3 regions of the Paenibacillus sp. FSL M7-0802 genome follow, and region 1 is predicted to be linked to each of the others. Evidence: riboswitches for the same ligand, from Rfam matches in the RefSeq annotation. Region 1 holds a riboswitch; each other region holds the start of a gene.

The links. Region 1 has a riboswitch for cobalamin ahead of cobJ (precorrin-3B C(17)-methyltransferase). Riboswitches for the same ligand answer to the same signal wherever they lie in the genome.
Region 2: linked by a shared signal. The riboswitch ahead of MHB54_RS06005 (ABC transporter substrate-binding protein) and the one ahead of cobJ (precorrin-3B C(17)-methyltransferase) in region 1 are both predicted to bind cobalamin.
Region 3: linked by a shared signal. The riboswitch ahead of MHB54_RS13930 (ABC transporter substrate-binding protein) and the one ahead of cobJ (precorrin-3B C(17)-methyltransferase) in region 1 are both predicted to bind cobalamin.

What each region holds. Positions count from the first base shown of each region.
Region 1 is NZ_JBBOSD010000001.1:3,227,886-3,235,491, reverse strand. Features, by position in the region: gene MHB54_RS15040 (cobalt-precorrin-5B (C(1))-methyltransferase) at 1-62, opposite strand, end outside; gene MHB54_RS15035 (precorrin-8X methylmutase) at 137-781, opposite strand; gene cobK (precorrin-6A reductase) at 1,161-1,940, opposite strand; gene MHB54_RS15025 (sirohydrochlorin chelatase) at 1,937-3,022, opposite strand; gene cobJ (precorrin-3B C(17)-methyltransferase) at 3,115-4,911, opposite strand; cobalamin riboswitch at 5,223-5,408, opposite strand; gene MHB54_RS15015 (LOG family protein) at 5,466-6,020, opposite strand; gene MHB54_RS15010 (uroporphyrinogen-III synthase) at 6,227-7,078, opposite strand; gene MHB54_RS15005 (GerAB/ArcD/ProY family transporter) at 7,180-7,606, opposite strand, start outside.
Region 2 is NZ_JBBOSD010000001.1:1,191,099-1,198,704, reverse strand. Features, by position in the region: gene cobD (threonine-phosphate decarboxylase CobD) at 1-874, shown strand, start outside; gene cbiB (adenosylcobinamide-phosphate synthase CbiB) at 864-1,835, shown strand; gene MHB54_RS06010 (histidine phosphatase family protein) at 1,874-2,632, shown strand; cobalamin riboswitch at 2,755-2,948, shown strand; gene MHB54_RS06005 (ABC transporter substrate-binding protein) at 3,156-4,163, shown strand; gene MHB54_RS06000 (FecCD family ABC transporter permease) at 4,160-5,206, shown strand; gene MHB54_RS05995 (ABC transporter ATP-binding protein) at 5,203-6,036, shown strand; gene cobT (nicotinate-nucleotide--dimethylbenzimidazole phosphoribosyltransferase) at 6,080-7,150, shown strand; gene cobU (bifunctional adenosylcobinamide kinase/adenosylcobinamide-phosphate guanylyltransferase) at 7,147-7,606, shown strand, end outside.
Region 3 is NZ_JBBOSD010000001.1:2,984,920-2,992,525, forward strand. Features, by position in the region: gene MHB54_RS13925 (nucleobase:cation symporter-2 family protein) at 1-489, shown strand, start outside; cobalamin riboswitch at 1,180-1,383, shown strand; gene MHB54_RS13930 (ABC transporter substrate-binding protein) at 1,601-3,181, shown strand; gene nikB (nickel ABC transporter permease) at 3,197-4,126, shown strand; gene nikC (nickel transporter permease) at 4,141-4,956, shown strand; gene MHB54_RS13945 (ATP-binding cassette domain-containing protein) at 4,956-5,873, shown strand; gene MHB54_RS13950 (ABC transporter ATP-binding protein) at 5,870-6,646, shown strand; gene nikA (nickel ABC transporter substrate-binding protein) at 6,789-7,606, shown strand, end outside.

The DNA of each region.
Region 1 (7,606 bases):
GCGGGAGCTTCACCGCTTTTCATCCGTTTGGGCCTGTCGACGGACGCCGCTTCCTTTTCCATGCCAATTCCTCCTTAACCTCTTCTGCTGATCATACTCCAATTCATTTCATGATACAGCAAACGGACAACCGCATCTAGCGGACAGCCATTAAGGAGATCGCATTCAATGCTGCTACGACAATTGTACTGCCGCCCTTGCGTCCAATATTCGTAATGAACGGAATATCCAGCTTGCGCAGCTCGTCCTTGGATTCTGCCGCCGAGACGAAGCCTACGGGCATGCCAATTACCAGTCCGGGCTTAGCTGCTCCTTCTTTCACCAGACGAATTAACTCCAGCAACGCTGTCGGCGCATTACCAATGGCATAGATACCGCCTTCGCCCGCCTGAATCGCTTTGCGCATCGAAATAATGGCGCGTGTCGTATTCAGCCTTTTCGCTTCTTCCATGACGTCAGGGTCAGATATGTACACATGCACATCCCCACCAAATTGACGGATACGATCCTTGCTCAGCCCCGCTTGAATCATTTGCACATCCGCCACTACCTGCTGTCCTGCACGAATCGCTGCAACCCCGGCTTCAATCGCTTTTGGATGAAACACCATACTGCGGCCCAGCTCAAAATCAGCAGATGCATGAATGACACGCTGTACAACGGGATATTGCTCTGCTGTAAAAGGATGCTCTCCCAGTTCTTCTGTGATCATCTCGAAGCTTTTGCCTTCAATCTCCTGCGGCTGTACCGTTAGCGGTTTGAAATCTGTTTTAAAATCCATCGTATCGACCACTCCCTTATGGAAAATCAGAAAATTAAATTAGCTTAGAACATTAAAGTTACCTATTGTTCCACTACGCAGTCGGATGGTGCTTCCCATCGCCACCGCCCCCGGATTCCTTGAATAAAACCTATGATCAGCGTAGAAATCCGGGGACAAAAGCGACCGCTACGCTTGTACAGCACCATTCCGACTACTCCGTTTTATGTTCATTTTTCAAGTTCGTCTTATATAGGGAAAATGACATTCATGTTAAGGAGTTACAAACACCTCTACACAAAAACTGCACATTTTAAGATGACTATATTTTAAATACACGCCAGAAATCGTTCTGAATTCATCGGATTGACTGGACCGACCAACTTCATAGGCTTATGTCTTAAAGCACAGACTCCTCTTTGTCTATACGCAGTGCGTCGATGACTCCGTCGAAATGATCAAATACTGTGCCAAATTCCACTTCCGGCCTGGAAATCAAAAGTACGTGAATCCCCAGCTCCAATGCAGATTGAACCTTTTCATCCACTGCTCCCGTGCGTCCGCTTTCCTTGGTGACCATCACGGTCGTGCCATAGTGCTTGTACAATGCTTCATTCATCTCGCGGGAAAAGGGTCCCTGCATGGCAATAATATTCTTTTGCTCCATGCCCAGTTCGCTGCATTTCTCCATATTGTCCAAGCGCGGCAGCATGCGTGCAACCAGACGAATCTCAGGGTCTCCGAGTAAATGCTTGGTGAACGTGCCGAGCGTCTTACTGCCTGTCGTAAGCATTACAGAGCCTTTGAGTTGCTTCGCTTCTAATGCGGCCTCTTCATAGGAAGACACGATGTGGAGCAACGGATGATTGTCATATACCAGTCCCGTTCGCTCGTAGCGAATATAAGGAACTCCGGATACGCGAGCGGCTGTCATCGCATTCGCATGTGCTTCTTCTGCAAAAGGATGACTGGCATCAACGACGGCCAGTATTCCCTGCTCCCGAATCATTGCAGCCATTTCATCGGCTGTCATTCGGCCTGTACGTACGTCTAGTCCCACTTCGGACAAGCTGGCTGCCGCGCTTTCGGTTACGACCGAGGTCAATACGTTGAAGCCATTGTCACGGATTTGCAGCGCCAATTCCCGAGCGTCGCTCGTTCCGCATAGCATGAATATCATGAGCCCTTCACCTGCCCGCTTCCGTTCACTACAGATGGCGTATGTGAATGCTCGTGATGGTGATCATGGTCATCATGGCTGTGAGCATGGACATGCTCATGAGTGTGATCGTGGCTGTGTGTATGGTGATCATGATGATCGTGCTCATGTGCATGATGATGATGTTCATGGTCGTGCTCATGCTCATGATGGTGATCATGATCGTGATGGTGATCGTGGTCATGATCGTGGTGATGATGGTGGTGCTCCTGCGCCTCCAGACGGAACTGGCAGTTATCACAATTGGCCGTAACCTTGCCAAACAAGCCTTCCTTAGCTCGCTCCAGCACCAGTTCAATCAATTGGGGATGGAAACCAAAATATCCGCCCATCTCCACTTGTAATGCAGGGTGAGCCTCGGCAAATTCCTGGGTCATTTCTCCGATGCGCTTAATCAGCACACCCGTGAACAGAAAATAGGGAAGCACAATAATCTTTTTGGCCCCCAATCGTACACAACGCTCCAATCCATCGGGAAAAGAAGGCTGCGTCACACCGATAAAGCTGCTCTCTACCCACGTATAAGAAAGCTGCTCCCACAGCATACGGGTGATTTTGAAAAAGTCACTGTTCGCATCTGGATCGCTACTTCCGCGTCCTAACACAAGTACCGCCGTTTCTTCGTCGGATACCTCGGGAAATGCCTCTACAGCGCTATTCATTCCCGCTGGAATCGCAACCGGACGGGCCTCTTTCAAGCGGCTTTGCAGAATGCTGACGATTTTCTCGTGAACGCCAATCGGGCGTCCGTATACAAATTCCACCTGCGGATATTTTGCTTTTGCCCGGTCAATAGCCATCGGAATATCAATTTTGGCATGTACCGCTGCAAACAAGATAATCGGAATAAGAACGACACGCGTCGCCCCTTTCTCCACACATGTTTGCATCCCTTCAGCAATGCTGGGACGTGCCAACTCCAAGAAACAGGTTTCCACGCACATATCCGGTACCCGGTCTGCCACTGCCTGTGCAAATTCCAGCAGCTCCTGGTTCCCCTCCGGGTCCCGACTTCCATGTCCAACCAACAATATTGCATCCACTGCTGTTTTTTCCTCCTCTTTAATAGGGATAACCTGCATGACGCCCTATTTTATATATATGCTTGTATCCAGTTCATCAGGCCTTCATTCCATTAATCACCACAAACCGCATTCACTTCTACCGTTGCTGGTGCATCTTCATGCCGGAAACCCGCAACGACGCCTACACGTTTAAAAAATTTATGAAAACGCTCATTCGGATGCCCTTTTTCCTTATATTCAGCAATGACGTTCTCCACGATATCAGTAATCTGATCACCCGGAATTCCTTCCGCTACGGGCTGAGCGGCATGAGCATTGCGACCGAATTTTTTGCCACCGAGGAAGAGGTCGTATCCTCCCTTGCGATAGACGATTCCGATATCCTCCAGCACCGCTCCATAGCAGGCCATACCGCATCCGTTCAAAGCAATACTCGTTTCCTTGGGTGCCTGTAACCCGCCAAGTACAACCTGTAGATGCTCAGCCACAGGCACAGCGTCATCCTTCTCCATATTGCAGAAGTCGCACGCCTTCACCTTAAACACATCGCCAATCGGCATGACAATGAATCGTTCATCCCGCAGCCGTCCGACCAGTTCCTCGGGGTCTGCACACGGCACGCGCAGCACGATCTGATGATCTGGCGTGTATTCCAGCTCGCCGTCATCACCCGCTACCTCGGCGAGCAGCGCCATCTGACGAGCGGTGAACTTCTTGTTTCCCACACCCGGGGAAACGCCCACCTCAAACAGCGCAGGCTTGCCAAAGCCGCCTGTCGCCATTCCAGCCGTAGCCCCCGCTCCGGCCACCGCTGACGTTCCGGCGGTACTCTCGGCGGTAGGCGCTTGCCCGCTCCAGCGAGCGTTGGCTGCGCCAGGCAGCTTGCCGCCGACAGCGAGGCGGCTTAGTGCCTCTGCCGCCAGCGATGCTGGGGCTGCGCCGGTTTGCACAGCATTCGTTGCCTGCACGGCAGCCATCGCTTGCGGGCGTGCCTGCGTCGCAACCGCAGCGCCGCTCGCGGAGGGTCCAGCGGGCGTAGTCGGGGCTGCGCTTGCCTGCGGTGTATCCTCTTGTGCGCCCAGCGACCACGGCTCCGCTTCCGTGCGGAGACGCTGGTGCGGCTTGAGTGCCTGCTCGGTCGCATCTAATGTGTATTTGCGCTGATATCCGCGCGGAGTCACGATCAAGCCGTCATACACTGTCGTCGAGGAATTGCCGATGATTACAGTCGTCAGCATCCCAATGTCATGGTTCAGCATATCTTCCAGCGTCGTTACAATAACTTGCTGACGTTCACGATAAGCACTTTTCACCAACCCGACTGGAGTTTGCGGATCGCGGTAACGCAGCAAAATGGACTGCGTCTCCACAATCTGGCGGGTACGCCGACCACTGCGCGGGTTGTATAATGCAATCACAAAATCGGCCGAAGCCGCTGCTTCTACGCGCTTCACAATCGTTTCCCATGGGGTCAGATGATCACTCAGACTGATCGTGCACGCATCATGCATAACTGGCGCCCCCAACAGTGATGCACAGGACTGAATAGCCGAGATCCCCGGTACGACTTCTACCTCAACCCCGTCCTCGCGTCGCCAGCCTTTTTGCATCAGCACCTCATACACCAGCCCTGCCATACCATAGACTCCCGCATCTCCACTGGAAATGACAGCTACCTTCTTGCCCATCTCTGCTTGGCGAACCGCCTCCTGTGCACGGCTCACTTCCTCTGTCATTCCTGTGCGTACAATCTCCTGTCCGTTCAACAACGGACGGATCAAATCAACGTAGGTATTGTAGCCGATAATGACCTCACTTTCGGCCAGCGCATCCAGCGCCCGTTTTGTGATATGTTCCATATCTCCTGGTCCAAATCCAATCACCAGCAATTTTCCTAATGGGCTCATCGTGCTCCTCCTATTCATCCTTTTCAGGGCAGCTATGCTATCTATTTCAATGATTTATGCACATCGTGTAACTCAAAAAAACCCCATCCTGCCCGGATGGGGTTTCTATGTACGCATCTCTCATCAGACGAACAAACAGCGTAAGAAGACACTATTTGTCTTCCTCCAGCCTGCCGTTGTTTTCCATCTGACTGTTTACGCTTCAAACGCTGCTGCACGTTCATATCCACGCAAACCTCTAGCCAACATGGAAAAAGCAACGTGTGCCTGATTTCCTGATTTCGTACACCCATCCTCTCCACGAAGGTTAACGGTGCATACAGATCAAGGTAGGTCTCCTGGCTTGGCATCAACGGATTCTTTCGTCTTCCCCGTTTTTCACGAGTGACCATTTTAAAAAATCCTCTTCCTTACAGTGGCGGGACCGCTCGGGATTTGCACCCGATTCCCTGTTACCCTTTGCTCAACCGCAAAGGCACCTTGTCTGTCCGCTATTTGATTATGGGTCTTATCATAACCTTGCCTCAATCAGTTGTGCAAGCACGAAAAACGCTTTATTTCAAGTTCTCTGCTTTATTTTTTAACATATGTAGCAATTCGTCCGGGTCCGCAGAGATACTTAATAACGCTGGGTGCTCGGCCCCGGTAAACCCTTCTTGCACGCTATGACGCACCATTTCTACTAACGGGTCAAAATATCCATTCACATTCAACAGCCCAATGGGCTTGCGATGAATCCCGATTTGCGCCCAGCACAATACCTCGAATAGCTCCTCGAAGGTTCCCAAGCCACCCGGAAGAGCGATAAACGCATCGGCCATCTCGCTCATTGCCGCTTTACGCTCATGCATGCTTGCTACCTCAATAAATTCGGTAACTCCCCGATGAATGATCTCTGCATCAAATAATAGGGTGGGCATAATGCCAGTGACCTGACCGTCACCCGCCAGCATTCCATCCGCCACCTCTCCCATCAGCCCCCTGCTAGAGCCACCATAGATCAGACGGATATGATGACGAGCCATGGCTTCCCCCAGCTTGCCTGCAGCCTCAACATATACCGATGAATGTCCAGGTCTGGACCCGGCAAATACGCAAATAGAATTCATTAACGTCTCAGCTCCTGTCCTAAGTATCATGCATCGAAACTTATTCATTATATTAGATAAACATTTTCGCTATAACAAAAATCTTTGTCGATGCATGTCCAACAAAAAAAGATAAAGACCTCGTAGGCCCTTATCTTTATTTTACTCTGTATCCCAAAATATAAGTTCATTTTTTAGCATACTGCATTTATAATTTCTATCTCATTTCAATGACCATTCACGATCTTCAGACCACAGCCATGCACCGAATCGTTATGTTCAAAATATTTACCCAGCTCCACCATCATCGCGCCCATGCGCTCTTCGGTTGGAAACACGACTCGGTCAATCCCTTCTTCCACAATGGACTGTGCAGTCACCTTCCCTACGGATACAGCAATCACATCCTCACGAAAAGCTTCCAGTAACTCCTCGATTCGATTTTGCTCTCTGGCATATTGGGCCAAAAATCGGATTTGCGGACCACTTGTAAACGTAACAGCATCAACATTACGATGGATAACATCCTCCAGTAACGCCTGCAATTTTGCTTCCTCAGGTGGGATATGCTTATAAGGAAGTACCTGGCGGGTCACTGCCTCCTGCTCGTCCAGCCACTTTACCAACCGTGGAGCTGGATCGCCATGCAGTTGCAACAGTACTTCCTTCCCCTTCAGATCGTATGGGGCGAAAGCTCCTGTCAATCCGATCAAACTTCCGTCCTCGTCTCGTACTGCTGGCGTAAAGCCACGCTTTTTGAGTCCATTGACCGTCTTGTAGCCCCGCGCTGCAATGTTGGAAGATTGCAGCAACTCCATGATCTGTTCGGCCACGCCCATATCCTCTGCCATATCAAACAGGGCATCCAGCCCCATACCTGTCGTGAAGATGTACCAGTCCGGAGGGTGCTTCACCCACGATACAACAGCGTTGCGCAGCTCGATATCATCCAAAAAAACGGTGCCCTGGGCCGGGCGCTGTACTGGCTCACCCCCCATCTTCACAACTAGCAGCGCCATTTCTTCTGCTTTACGGGGACCAGCAAGAGCGACTCTCTTACCTGCCATGCGTTGTGCCATTCTGTTGCCTCCCTTGTAGAAGTCGTATTTCTTTCTACCAAGTATACAATCAGAGGGGTAAAAGACAAATAAGAATTACTTTTCCGATAAATACAGTAATCTTATAAGTGGTCGTGTCCTGTTCTGCCTCCATGCTGGCTTTCTTTCTGACTACTGCTATCCCGCTCTCCGTTAGATGCCTTATCATCTCCGCCTCTCCCTTTAGATTTGGGTCGGAGCAACATCCATAGCAACAAGGGCATGATAACAAAAAAAATGATCATCACCGCGGTCCACTCCCGGCTGAAATCATAAATTTGCACGATGTTGGAGAACAGCATAAACGAACAGACGTAACCCAACAAACCTACGGGCCAAACCATCAGACTTCCCCATGCATGGGCAAACATACGCTTTACTGCCAAACTGGTAACGTACAGGTCAACCCCAATCTTCGTAAGAAAGGTCGGTACGGTCAGTGCGGCCACGAACAAGTCGAACCGATCCAGAAAGTCCGTTAGCTGCAATTGACGCACTAGTTCATAGGAT
Region 2 (7,606 bases), 2.0 Mb from region 1:
GTTAAGTATCGGAAACGGAGCGGCTGAAAGTATGGCGCTCCTGCTATTGGGACTGGCTCCTAAGCGTGTGGGTACAGTGGAGCCGTGTTTTTCAGAATATGCGGAGCTGGCTGGCAAATTCGGAGCTGAGATCAACCGGGTGTACGGGAAGGCCTCGCTTCAATGGAAGGCGGACGTGGAGGACATCCTTCAGCTCATGGAGCAGGTAGATGTTTTGTTTCTTGGGCAGCCGAATAATCCAAACGGTGTGCAATATGGTAAGCAGGAGCTGTGCGAACTGGCAGAAGCGGCTGGCAAAACGGGTACCGTGCTGGTGGTGGATGAAGCATTCATTGATTTTATCCCGCTGGAACGGCGAATCTCACTACTGCCTGTGCTGGATCGTTATCCTCATGTGATTTTGATCCGGTCAATGACCAAATTTTATGCCATTCCTGGCTTGCGATTGGGCTATGCGATTGCTCATCCAGATTATATCCGGCGAATGACGGCCAAACAGGTGACCTGGAGTGTGAATGGATTGGCGTTGCTGGCTGGGGAGGCGTGTTTGAGAAGTGGGCAAGCATATGAGCACCAAACACAGGAGCTGATTGCTACGGAGCGCAACCGCCTGTTGACCGCCTTGGCGGAATGGGGCTGCGGTGTTGTTCCCGGCGAAGCCAATTACGTGCTGGCAAGGGCGCCGGGTACGTGGAGCGCATCGGCGATTCAGCAGGCGCTTGGACAACGCGGAATTCTTATACGTAGCTGTGCTATGTATCCGGGGCTGACGACGAGCCATTTTCGGATTGCGGTCAAGGATGCAGAAGCCAACGACAGGCTGCTGTCTGTATTGGGTGAAGTGCTGGAGGAGGAGCAGCGGCGTGACAGTTAGCTTGATTATCCTGGCAGCCTATCTTTTGGACAGGCTGATCGGTGACCCGAGGTGGTTGCCACATCCAGTCATCGGTATGGGACATGCCATTTCAGCATTGGAAAAAGCGATTCGCCGCCAGGCCCGAAGTGACCGGGGGTTGAAACGTGCGGGTATACTGCTTCCACTCATTGTGGCGGGAGGCTCCTTTACGCTCGCCTGGGCGCTATTGCACTTGCTTGCCTGGATTCATCCGTGGTTGTCTGTCGGCGTAGAAATGGTGCTGATTGCGACCACGATTGCTTCCAAAGGACTAAAGGACGCAGGAATGGCAGTATACCGAGCGTTGCAGGCGGATGACCTGGCTGCGGCACGGCGGGAGCTGGGCATGATAGTTGGGCGGGATACGCAACAGCTTGATGAGCCTGAGATTGTACGCGGTACCGTCGAAACGGTCGCTGAAAATATCGTGGACGCGATTATTTCCCCGCTTTTTTATGCCTTGATCGGGGGAGCACCCTTGGCGCTGGCTTATCGTGCTGTGAATACGCTCGATTCCATGGTTGGCTACAAAAATGAAAAGTATCTGCATTTAGGCTGGGCTTCAGCACGTCTGGATGATGTCGCTAACTACATTCCGGCACGCCTGACAGCGGCAATGCTTGTGGTAGCGGCGTGGATGTACAAGCGAGATGCTGCAAGAAGCTGGCGCACAGTCAAGCGAGACGCTCGTCTGCACCCAAGCCCGAACAGTGGCTTCCCGGAATCGGCTGTTGCCGGTGCACTGGGGATTCGTCTTGGAGGCTATAATGTGTATCATGGCGTGCGCTCCTTTCGTGCATACATGGGCGATTGGATACGACCGCTAGAGTCGAAAGATATACGGCATACGATCCAGCTGATGTTCGCCGTGTCCAGTATGTTTGTAGGATTGTGTTTGTTAGGAGCCGCAGGTTGTTTTGCCTTGGGATGGGTGCGGTGAGGAGTGACACACTGAATAATGATCGAGCAGGAAGTGACATGATCTTGAAACAAGATATAGCAGCAAAAAGGACAGTAGAATACGCACAAAGTCCGAACTCACAGGAGGATAAGGTGCCGTATGATGCTAAAGAAGATCTGCATTGGGACATGGAACTCGTGTTAGTTCGTCACGGCACAACCTTATGGAACAAGGAACGTCGATATCTAGGACACTCCGACTTAGGTTTGCTACCGGGAGCAGAGCAGGAATTAAAGCCTTTGCAAGAAAAATTGCAAGGGCAGTCCTTTGCTCGAATCTATTGCAGCGATTTAATGCGATGTCGCCAGACCTTGCAGATCATTGTGCCGGAATCAGAATTGACGTCTGGAGGTTCCCTATCTACTATGTCTCCTATGATGGAACCACGTCTGCGAGAGCTTCATTTTGGTGAGTGGGATGGAAAAACGTATGACATGCTCAAGGATGTGTCGTTGTATCGCGCTTGGATTGATGAGCCGCAACGGATAACCCCTCCTGGAGGAGAGTCTTGGGCAGATTTTGTGAATCGTCTACGGAAATTTCTTGACTCTCTGTATGAATGGCGTGTTGCTATGGAAGTTCAACCCATGGATTTGACTGCTGCGCCACCCTCTGTTTTGGTCGTTACGCATGGTGGCGTAATTCGTCAGTTAGCTTGCATGCTGATACCGGGCCATGATTTTTGGAGTTTGAATCCGAAGCCGGGAGAAGCATTTAGGATTCAATTGAGGCTGGCAGGACGGCACAATTACATAGCAGAAATGCTTCCTCATTAGGTTAGACACCAGCGGATAAAGAGGCTGTTTGGGTTGTAAGCCGCCTCTTTTTAACCTATAATCATCAAGTAAAAGAACGGCTTGACTACCACTACATCAAATATCCAGCAGACGAGGTCGGCGCAGCGTGATGAAACTATGGTTTCCCTTGCCTGCGCTGTTAAAAGGGAAGTCGGTGTGAGTCCGGCGCGGTCCCGCCACTGTAAATGGAAACATGCCCGTTAGTCCTGCTTTATGTGCTACTAAGCATATGAAAGAATTTCAGGACATGCATTTTACCATAAGTCAGGATACCTGCCCGTCCGCCTGTCACCATAATCCTTCGAGGAAAGGATGACGTGTTCGCAGTGACTGTCCATGCGGAAAGAAGCTGCCGCCTGCGCACGATCTGCGCTAACGTGACCCCTGTGTCCTGATATGAGGATGCGGGGTTTTTTTGATAGGAAAAGAAGGCTGGATTTAGAAGATATCTGATGATGTTCAAGTAACGCTCTTAACGATTTTTTATGAAGGGGTGCAAATCATGGCAGGAAAAAAAATAAAGGTTTGGACAACAGGTCTATTGGTTCTGATTTTGGCAGTTGTGCTGAGTGCATGTGGAGCTAATGGGAAAAATGCTGAAAATAAAGAGAACCAGAATTCTTCACAGCAGCCGGGACAGACCGTAACCGCACAAGAGCCTCCGGGCAAAACAGTTTACCCACTCACGGTTAAGGATACAACAGGACAGGAATTTACATTCAAAAAAGCGCCGGATAAAATCGTTTCCGTCTCCCCGGCAGAAACCGAGGCGCTGTTCGCCATCGGGCTGGATAAGGAAATTGTTGGCGTCTCCGACTACTCTGATTACCCGGAAGCAGCTACGAAAAAGCCTAAAGTGGGCGGTATTATGAAACCGAACGAAGAGGCGATCATTGCTGCTAACCCGGAAGTCGTTTTTGCAGGGATATCACTTAGTGAACAGGCTACGACCAAGCTGCGCGACATGGGAATTATGATTTTTAAAACGGAACCGAAGACAGTTGAAGATGTCATGGCTAACATCGAATTGTATGGGAAAATCACCGATCATCAGAAAGAAGCGAGAGCGGTGACTGACAAGATGAGAGCAGATGTAGCTGAAGTGAAAGAAGGAATTAAAAATATCGGTAAAGGTCAGAAGCTGCGGGTATACGTCGAGTTTTCACCAGGCTGGACAGTTGGTAAAGGCGAGTTTATGGACGAGCTGATCACGTTAGCGGGCGGCGAAAATGTAGGTGCCACGCAGAAGGGGTGGTACCAAATTAGTGAGGAAAATATTATTGCTGCGAACCCTGACGTGATTTTGTACAGCAAAAGTGTCAAGGACGACAAAACTGGTCAAACGCTCGGCGAAATCATTAAAGCTCGCAGTGGATGGGATCAAATATCGGCTGTTCGCCACAACCGGGTATTTGCCGTGGATGATAATTTGATTAGTCGTCCGGGTCCACGCGTAACGGAAGGTCTCAAGGAAGTGGCCAAGGGCGTGTATCCTGAAATTTTCAAATGAACCGTAAACTGATCGGCTTTGGAGGAACAGGTCTTGTCCTGCTGTTACTGACGCTACTGCTCTGTCTTGGCATCGGCTCGGCCAAGCTTCCGGTCAGCCAGATCACGGGCATTCTGGTTAACCACCTTCCATGGTTAGGCGATACGTTTACACCGGATTGGAATACATCCTCAGAGCAGATTATTTTGAAGGTTAGATTGCCACGAGTGTTACTGGGAATGTTGGTAGGAGCAGCGCTGGCGCTGGCTGGAGCCGGATTTCAGGGTGTGCTGCGTAATCCTTTGGCTGATCCGTATACACTGGGGGTATCCTCGGGGGCTTCGGTAGGAGCGGCAGTACTGATTTATTGGGGCCTTCAATTTTCATTTGTTGGCATATGGACGCTGCCGTTAGTGGCATTTACGACCGGAATGCTGACGCTGTGGATGGTGCTGACGTTGGCACGGGAAGGTAGAAAAATCCCGACACAAAGTCTCATTTTGTCGGGTGTGGTGATGCAATCCTTTCTGGGGGCGGTTGTTTCCTTTCTGACAGCCATGTCGAAGGAGACGGTCAATGAAATATTGTACTGGACGATGGGAAGTCTTAGTCTGCGCGGTTGGTCATATACAGGAATCCTTTTACCTTATGTGGTCATAGGACTGGTATTTCTATGGAACCGGGCACGTGTGCTGAATATTTTGGCTTTGGGTGAACGTCAGGCGGCTCACATGGGAGTTCATGTAGATGCGACGAAGCTATCTGTTCTGATCATTTCCACGCTGCTGACAGCAGCCGCTGTCTCGGTATGTGGAGTGATTGGCTTTGTGGGACTCGTTGTACCGCATATCATTCGTCTGGTGACAGGGCCTGATTACCGGATGATTGTTCCATTATCTGCGCTCGGTGGAGCTATTTTTATGGCTTGGGCAGATACGGCGGCTCGCACGTTGTTAGCCCCCACGGAAATTCCTCTGGGCGTGATGACGGCCTTTGTTGGGGCACCGTTCTTCGCATATCTCCTGTACCGGAACAAGAAACTGCGCAGGGGGGAAATGCTGTGACAGAACAAAGTGAATCACAGAAGGTACGTGATCGGGCGTTAGAGGTATCGGGTCTAACACGTGCCTATGGAGAGTTCCATGCGTTAAAGAATATAAGCTGGAGCGTCGACGAAGGAACTTGGTGGGGGATTATTGGTCCGAACGGCAGTGGAAAATCCACCTTGCTGCATTTGCTTTCCGGTGTAGATCAGCCAACTTCGGGAAACGTTCATATCTATGGCAAAAAGGTCGGTAGCTACAGCAGAAAAGAGCTTTCCCGACTCATAGCCGTACTCCAACAGGAAGGGCTTCCTCCAGTGGGATACACCGTCAGGGAAGTCGTAGAAATGGGACGTTTTCCTCATCAGGACTGGCTAGGCAGGGAAAAGGGTGTTGATGTGGAGGCGATCACGGATCGCGTGCTAGAGCGATTGGGTCTTACCACGCTGGCGGACAGAGCATTGGACCGCTTGAGTGGGGGACAGCGACAGCGTGTAGCTTTGGCAAAAGTAATGGTGCAGGAGCCACGAATATTGCTGCTGGACGAGCCTACGACCTATCTGGACTTGCGCTATCAGCTTGAATTTATGGAACTGCTGGCAGATTGGCGCCAAGAAACGGGTGTGACGATTATTGCGGTCTTGCATGATCTTAACTTGACAGCCCAATTTTGCGAAGATTTGCTTGTACTCAAGGATGGAATGGTTGAAGGATTGGGAGCTTCATCGAAGTTATTAACCGAGGATCGGATTCGACGAGTATACGGTGTTGAGCCTGTGATGCTTCCGCATCCCGATAGCGGTGTGCCGCAGCTCTTGCTGCGCAGGAGTGCTTCGGATACAGCAGATTAAATAAACGATGAAACACACTTAAAAAGAGCAGGGAGTGGAAGTTATGAACAACAAGCTGCGTCAGCTGATCGATAGCATTGCCCAGCCGGATGTGGTGGCGGCCTCGGCAGCTTCAGCCCATTTGGACCAATTAACAAAGCCACCGGGAAGTCTTGGAAAGTTGGAAAGTGTGGCCATCAAGCTAGCAGGAATTACAGGAGTGGACAAGCCTGAATTTGATCGTAAAACGGTTATGGTCATGGCTGCGGATCACGGGGTGTGTGAAGAGGGAGTCAGTGCCTTTCCGGCTGAGGTTACACAGCAAATGCTGTATAACATGCTGTCAGGTGGCGCGGCAATTAATGTGCTGGCACGCCATGCGGGCGCAGATGTCAAGGTGGTAGATGTTGGCGTGAATGCGGATGTCGCTCACGCGAATCTGGTGGACCGTAAGGTACGCATGGGTACTTCGAATATAGCTAAAGGGCCAGCGATGCTGCGTACAGAAGCGGAACAGGCGGTTTTGGCCGGAGCAGAAGCCGTAGCAGAAGCGGTCAAAGGTGGCACACGGCTATTCGTTACCGGAGAGCTGGGCATCGGGAATACGACAGCCAGCGCTGCGGTCGTATGTGCTCTCACCGGACTGGAGCCGGAAGTTATCGTAGGCCGGGGGACGGGTGTAGATATGGCTGGGCTTACCCGTAAAATATCGGTTGTCTGCCGCGCATTGGACGTGAACCAGCCAGATGCAAATGATGCGCTCGACGTGCTCACTAAGGTCGGCGGTCTGGAGATTGCCGCCTTGGCAGGAGTCATCCTCGGGGCAGCCGCACATCGCTGTCCAGTCGTGTTGGACGGCTTTATTTCAGGCGCAGCCGCCCTCGCAGCGCGTGCACTTGCGCCTGCTAGCGCTGCGTACATGCTCGCTTCGCACGCCTCGGACGAGCGCGGGCACGCGGCGGTGCTCCGCCAGCTCAAGCTGGAGCCCATGCTTTATTTGGACATGCGGCTCGGGGAGGGCACAGGCGGTGCGCTTAGCTTGCACCTGATTGATGCGGCGTGCCGCATTATGCGCGAAATGGCGACCTTTGCCGATGCAGGCGTATCGGACGGTCAGGGAGCCGCGCAGCGATGAAAGCGCTCGTGACTGGCGGGGCACGCAGCGGGAAAAGCGGCTTTGCCGAGCGATTATGCATGTCGCGCGCGCCTGGCGCCTGCTACATTGCAACGGCACAAGCCTATGACATGGAGATGAAGGAGCGCATCGCCCTTCATCGGGTCCAGCGCGAGTCTGCCGGATACGACTGGCAGACGCTGGAGGAAGCGAAGGCGCTGCCGGAGCTGCTGCGACGGCTTGGCGGCGATCAAGCGTCGCAGCCATCACCCGCGCCTTTGGTGCTAGTCGACTGCCTGACCCTGTGGCTGTCGAACGTGCTGCTGGCCGCAGGCGAGGACGGCGAAGCTGCGTCCAGAGCTGCCATTAATGAACTGGCGGCAGCTGTGGAGCAGTATCCGGGGCAGCTCGTCATCGTGACCAACGAGGTTGGTGACGGTATTGTGCCCGAATATCCGCTTGGTCGGCTGTATCGGG
Region 3 (7,606 bases), 240 kb from region 1:
CTTGCGATTATGCTTGGGGGTATTTTTAACGCGTTTCCTTATACAGCTTTCTCGCAAAATGTTGGTCTGATTTCACTCACACGCGTCAAATCGCGGAACGTTATTTTTGCTGCGGGCGGTATCATGGTTGTTCTTGGTTTGCTTCCTAAGCTGGCTGCCTTAACGACAGTGATTCCTAACGCTGTGCTGGGCGGGGCGATGATCGTCATGTTCGGCTCGGTCGCTGCATCAGGCATGTCTATTTTGTCAGAAGTGGATCTACGGAAAGAAAGCAATCTGCTGATCGCAGCATGCAGCATTGCCGTGGGCCTAGGCTCTGCCGTTCTGCCGCAAATGTTCGACCAGCTGCCGAGCTTTGCTAAAATGCTGTTGCAAAATGGCATCGTTTCGGGTTCGATTACAGCGATTGTCTTGAACATCGTTTTGACAAGAAAACAGGGCGAATCGGTCAAAAGCGTGACGGTTCAGGAGGTTCCACAGAAGGTTTGATGATTAGGAATAAATAAACCCTTGCCGTCTGGGGACATATAGATATTGACCCTGTCCGACTGTGCAGTGGCGCTAAAGTTAACTCTTAAGTTGATTTATTTACTAGAGGAATTTGCTAGAGTAGTGGGCGAGGCCGTGGTATAATTTACCTTATGGATTTTGAATAGTGGTGGATGTTTTCGGACCACGGTGTAGCTTCCCGAAAGGGGGTGAAGCCGATGGTCAACCTTGTGTCGTGCTACGATGTGTTGCGTTGGATGGTTACTTTACTAAGCCTGGTGTTTAGTATTCGTAAACTTTATCGCTGGCTACGTCGGAAATTTCGGAACAAGCGAAAACCCACCGCGTAATTAGGTTAGGCGCCTAACGGTGGGTTTCGTTTGCATTAACATTTAGTTGTGCAGCGCGCCGTGGTGGTGATCCACAGCCTTTCAAGTCCTAAGAGTCTTTGCCGTTGGCGCGGCGAAGACTCTTTTTAGTATACGGACACGATGATTATCTATATACCTAATTTTAGCACGTTCATTTCGTGCACGCAATGAATAGACATCACCTTCATTCTCGCTACATCGTTCAAATTTAAATTATTGTGCAGCATTTATTGACAAGCCTGTGACAACAAAATAAGATCGTAATGGAAAGAAATAAAGGAAGAAAACAGGTGTGAGCCGGACGACTCTATGTACGAGGTTTTGTTGAGACCATGTAGATGGTTGTTGAGCGTGTTCACTTAAAAGGGAAGTTCGGTAGATTCCGACACGGACCCGCCACTGTATACAGGCATCAGCAGGATACTGCTGGAGCTTTCAGAACAGCCACTGGAACTGTGAAGAACCGGGAAGGCCTGAAAGATGCGCCTGGAGTCAGGAGACCTGCCTGTTTTGACATCACTGTCAGACCCACGGGATGCTGGGGAGGTGGTTAGGCGTGCTGCATACGGAATGTCTGAAACCGATCTGATCCCTTCTATGTTTTTGGAGTTGGCTTCGAGGTGAGTTTTGACATTTTATAATGAAAGCATTTCTGACTGCTGATCAAGTGGTCCGGAATGCTTTTTTCGCGTTTTGCGTTAGGTTTATATGATTTTACAAGATAGAGGGGGATTCTTTGAATGATTAGCAATCGTAGCAGGCGTTCATGGTTGATATGTACAGGGGTGATGCTATTTCTGGCAGTTATGGCTCTTTCGGGATGTACCAGCAATAAGACGTCGGATAGCTCCGGCAAGGGTGAAAACGCGTCAGCACAACAAACAGCGACAGGTAAAAAGCTGATAATGGCGTATACATGGAAACCGTCAGGCGTTGACCCGCACGGAGATAATAGCTGGGATGTGATGCGATCCGGTGCAGGTGAGACACTGGTACGTTTGAATGAAAAGCTGGAGCCTGTGGCTTGGCTGGCAAAGGAGTGGAAGCAGGATAGTCCTACAGTTTGGACGTTCAGCTTGCAGGATAAAGTCACTTTTCATGATGGAAAGAGTATGGATGCAGCAGGTGTAAAAGCGTCTTTGCTGCGCTCTATCGAGAAAAGCCATCTGGCGAAGGATTTACTGAATGTGAAGTCCATTGATGTAAGCGGCCCGCTGGCTTTGAAAATCACGACAAACCAGCCGAACGCGGCGCTGGTGTCCAATCTAGCTGATCCATCGACGATTGTACTGGATGTGGCATCGATGAAAGATGAGCAGAGCTACCCAGCGATGACAGGCGCCTTTAAAATCAAAGCGTTCAACAAAGACCAATCGTTGGTCGTAGAGCGTTATGACGGATATTGGGGCGAGAAGGCACGACTGGCTGAAGCGACGATGAAGTTCATTACGGATGGGAATTCGCGCCTGATGGCGCTGCAATCCGGCGAGGTGGACGTGGCGACGGATATTCCGGTTGATAACGCAGAGGTACTGAAAAAGAACGACAAGCTACAAGTGCTGTCGGCTCCCTCCTTGCGCACCCATATGATCGTGTACAATATGGAATCGCCAGTATTCAAGGATGCGGCGAACCGTAAGGTGGTGGACAGCCTGATTCCACGCGCATCGATTGTGAGCGCCGTCATGAGGGGCTTCGGTACGGAAGCAAGCAGTCCGTTCCCGAGCATTCTTCCCTTCGGTAAAGTTGAGCGTAAAGCGCTGAACGGAACGGCAGAGCAGCTGTTGACGAAGGATGGGTGGCAGAAAGACGCCCAAGGGACATGGACTAAGCAAGGCAAGCCGTTCGAGGTTACACTGCTGACTTTCCCTCAGCGTCCAGAGCTCTCCGTTATGGCTGAGGTCATCCAAAGCCAATTGCTGAAAGAGGGAATCCAGGTCAAGATTCGCAAGGTGGAAAATATCGACGAGGCGTTGACCAAAAACGATTGGGATTTTGCAATGTACAGCATGCTTACTGCTCATACAGGAGAGCCGCAATATTTTATGGACATGTTTTATTCTTCGAAAAGCGAAGCCAATGTAAGCCGGTATAGTTCCAAACCGCTAGAGAGTATTCTTAACAGCTTGAAGCTGGCGAAGGATACAGCGCAGCGTAATGCTGTGACACTACAAGCGCTGGATATCATCAATGCGGATTTGCCACAGTCGTTCATTGTGCATCCTGATAATGTGTTTGGTGTGAAAAAAGGGGTGGAGGGTTTTACACCCCATCCGATCGAGTATTACTACATTACAGCGCAATCTGATATTACGGAATAACGAGCTGCGTATCCTATGATTCGTTTTATACTGGAACGTGTGGCGCAGCTGCTCATCATTGTATTCGTTGTATCCACGCTGACTTTTGTACTGATGCGGCTCGCTCCTGGTGACCCTGCTACTATTTTGCTCACCGCGCATAATGTCCCTGCCTCTGAGGAGGCGTTGACGACGCTACGGCAGGAACTGGGCTTAAACGAGCCGCTTCATATTCAATATGTGAACTGGCTGCGAGATGTGTTCACGGGGCATTGGGGCACCTCGTATGTATCCAAGGAATCCGTGCTAGCCGAACTATGGAACAGACTGCCTGCTACTGTGGAGCTAGCTGCTGCGGGCTTTGCCGTCATGACGGTGCTTACGCTGGGGCTGGGACTGGCTGCCTCGCTAAAAATCAGCGGCCCACTGGATCGTCTGGGCAGGCTGTTTGCCCTGCTGGGATCGTCGATTCCCTCTTTTTGGCTTGGTTTTCTGTTGATCTATCTATTCTCCGTTCGCTTGGGCTGGCTCCCATCCATGGGAAGGGAGGACTGGACACATCTAGTGCTCCCAGCGCTGACTCTTGGCGCAGGTTTGGGAGCGGTGCAAGCCCGTGTACTGCGCGCTCAAATGCTGGAGCTGGGTGACCGGAATTTTGTGAAAGCAGCGAAGGCTCGAGGCTTTTCACGTATGCATATCCTGTTTTTTGAGATATTTAAGCATGCGGTTCTGCCTATGATTACACTGCTAGGTACAAATCTATCATTTATGCTGGCAGGTAATGTCATCGTCGAGACCATTTTTTCATGGCCGGGGTTAGGTAAGTATTTTATAGATGCGATTACCCAGCGAGATTATCCGGTGATTCAGGGGTATGTTATTTTTGCCGTATTTTTAATAGTAGGTGTTCAGTGTTTGGTGGATTTGGTCCAGACGGCGATAGATCCGAGGCTACGTTTGCGTTAAGGGGGAAGCTGAAAATGAAAAAGATACGGCTTTCCTTTCAAGGGAGCTTGCTGGCAGGAGGCGTACTTTTTGGTCTGATCGTGCTGCTTGGGTTATTGGCTCCATGGGTCGCTCCTCATGATCCTCTTCAAGTGGATCTTTTGAACCGTCTGGCACCACCCAGTCGGAAATATCCTTTCGGTACGGATCATCTGGGTCGGGATGTGCTGTCACGGCTAATTTACGGGATACGGACGAGCGTGCTAATCGCATGTGCAATTACTGTAGCTACGCTGTGCTTTAGTCTGCCTATAGGGTTGCTCATTGGTTATGTGCGTGGACGTGTAGATCAGCTGATCATGCGGGGAATCGATGGCGTATTGGCTTTTCCTGATATTATTTTAACGGTGGCAATTGTGGGCATTTTGGGCCCGGGTTTTGTTAACATGACCCTTGCGATTATTGCGGTACGGTGGGCGGGCTATGTCCGGTATATCCGTAGTCTGGTTCAAAAAGCCTGTCAGGAGGACTACGTTCGGTATGCCCGTTTATCCGGCAATTCACACGTACGTATACTGAGACGTTATGTATTGCCACAAACGTTGCCGCAGTTGTTGGTTTATGCGGTATGGGATATCGGACGCGTGGTGCTGATGATCGCGGGGCTATCCTTTCTTGGACTGGGTGTACAGCCGCCCAAGCCAGAGTGGGGCGTGATGCTGCATGATGCAACCTCATATTTTCAGGTGGCTCCGCATGTCATGATTTTCCCGGGCTTGGCGATTATGCTATTCGTACTTGCCTGCCAGCTTTTGGGCGACCGCTTTTCGGAAAAGGGGGCGGCCAAATAGTGGGAGATCAAATAGCCCTTGGGGGCAAGGATACGATAGAACAAGTGGCAGGGCGAAAACCGTTGTTACACGTGGAACATTTGGAAATCTGCCGCACAGGCGTAGGAGCAAGCGGAAGTGGGAGCAAACCACTGCTGCGGGATGTGAGCTTTTCCATATATTCAGGGGAGATTGTGGCCCTGACCGGACCGAGCGGATGCGGCAAGAGTCTGACCGCACACGCAATCGCAGGCATGCTGGAGCCAGGTATCGGTGTTACGCAAGGGCGTATCTACTATAACGGGGAAGACATTCTCCCGTTCCAGGAACGGCGCTGGCAAAGGCTGCGCCGAGAGGATATTGCCCTGCTCATTCAACAATCGCTGAGCGGGTTGAATCCGATCCGGACTGTCCGCGCCCAGCTGATGGATACGCTTAGACTGTACGGGCGGCGTTGGATGCCGCACGACCAGATGGAGCCGGGGCACGCTGATGCAGCCCCATCCCACACTGCACCGAAGCAAGTCCACCCACTGGGCGTGCTGTCACGGATGCGGCAGATGCTGAGTCGTGCCACGGAGATAGCCAGAGGAGGCGCTACTCCAGTGCGGGAGGCCTATTTGCGCTCTCTGCTCCGCAAGGTTGGGTTTGCAGATCCTGAGCATATTTTGTCGTCATATCCTTTTGAACTAAGCGGAGGCATGTGTCAAAGGGTGCTGCTGGCTGCAATGTTAAGCTCAGGTCCGAGCCTCTTTATTGCCGACGAGCCTACTACGGCGTTGGATGTTATCAACCGCGACAAGGTTTTGGCATTGTTGCAACAATTGAGAGAAGACTTTGATCTCACCATATTGTTGATTTCACATGATCGCCAAGGTATGAGCCGCATAGCAGATCGAGTGTTGGAGATGAGCCCGGAAGGAAGGATGCACCAGTGATGCTGGAATTGAAGAATGTGACCAAAGCATACCCTGTCCGCAAACGGAGAAAAGGCTGGTTCAGCACGCAAGATAGCGAGCGGGCCGTGAAGAAGGTGAGTCTGGAGTTACGACAGGGTGAATGTCTTGGACTGGTGGGGGAAAGTGGAAGTGGCAAAAGCACGCTGGCACAATGTATTCTAGGGTTGGAGTCGTTGACCTCAGGGGAGATTTGGCTGGATCATCAGCCTATACACTTCGAAAAGATGAAGGACGTTCAGCTGTACAAGCGAATCCAGTTGGTTGCACAGGATTCGTCCTCCTCATTGCATCCTCATATGACCATTCGAGATATTTTAATGGAGCCGATCCACAACTATTTTCCTGAGCGAAAAGCGCAGGCGCTGGATATTTGTCTGTCCCTATTGGAATCGGTAGGATTGGAGGCTGACAGTCTGGAAAAATACCCAGCACAGCTGAGTGGCGGGCAAAAACAGCGGGTATGTATTGCCCGAGCGTTGGCGGTGGAGCCGGATATTATCTTGTTCGATGAATCGATCGCCAATCTGGATACGACAACGCAGTCTTCTGTACTGGACATGCTCAAAAGAATGCAGATGGAACGTCAGTTGTCCTACCTATTCATCACTCACGATCTCCAATCTACTCGCCAGTTTTGTGATCGAGTTGCCGTCATGGTTCAGGGGGAGATCGTGGAAATCTTTAAGGAATGGGATGAAGACTTGTTACAGCATGAGTACACGCGTACTCTGTTTCAAGCGTTGGAGAATTAAGCCATAAATTTAATATTATACAAATTTAAAATAAATAAGAGGATTGCTTGTCGAATATTGTTGACAAAATAGAACGTGGTACCTATTCTAAATATGATTATGATAATCATTATCACATATATAGAAAAGGGGAAATACATTGATGTCCGTTCGACACCGCAAGACTGCCACCCTTATGTTGGTGGCGCTCCTCTTATTATCCGTTGTTTTGGGCTGCGCGAAGCAGGAAAACACCCCTGCATCCACCTCTACTGACGGAGCTGCCAATGAAAAGTCGATCACGCTATCGTGGCCGCGTGACATTGGTACGATGAATCCTCACGTATACAATCCTTCCCAACTTTTTGCACAATCCATGGTCTATGAGCCGTTAGTCAGCTACAAGCAAGAAGGCAAGCTGGAGCCTGCTTTGGCTGAATCCTGGACTATTTCCAAGGACGGCAAAATATATACGTTTAAGCTGCGCAAAGGTGTGAAATTTTCGGATGGAACGCTATTTAATGCGACCATTGTCAAAAAGAACTTTGACGCTATTATGAAAAATGAGAAAACGCACAGCTGGCTTGGTATAGTAGGCGTTCTCGACAAAACTGAAGCTGTAGATGACAGCACCTTCCGAATGACGCTCAAAGAGCCATACTACCCAGTGCTTCAGGATTTGTCTGTCGTTCGCCCGTTCCGTTTTCTGGGTGAAGCGGGGTTCCCGGATGATGGAGATACGTCCAAAGGAATCAAGAAACCTGTAGGTACAGGACCTTGGATGCTGGATGAATACAAGCAAGATGAATATGCAACCTTTAAGCGTAATCCGAACTATTGGGGTACTGCACCGAAGGTGGATAAAATTACGGTAAAAATCATTCCCGATGGCGAAACCCGTGTAATGGCCTTTGAAAAAGGCGACCTGGATCTGATTTATGGAGAGGGTGTCATTAGTCTGGATGCTTTCAAACAGCTTCG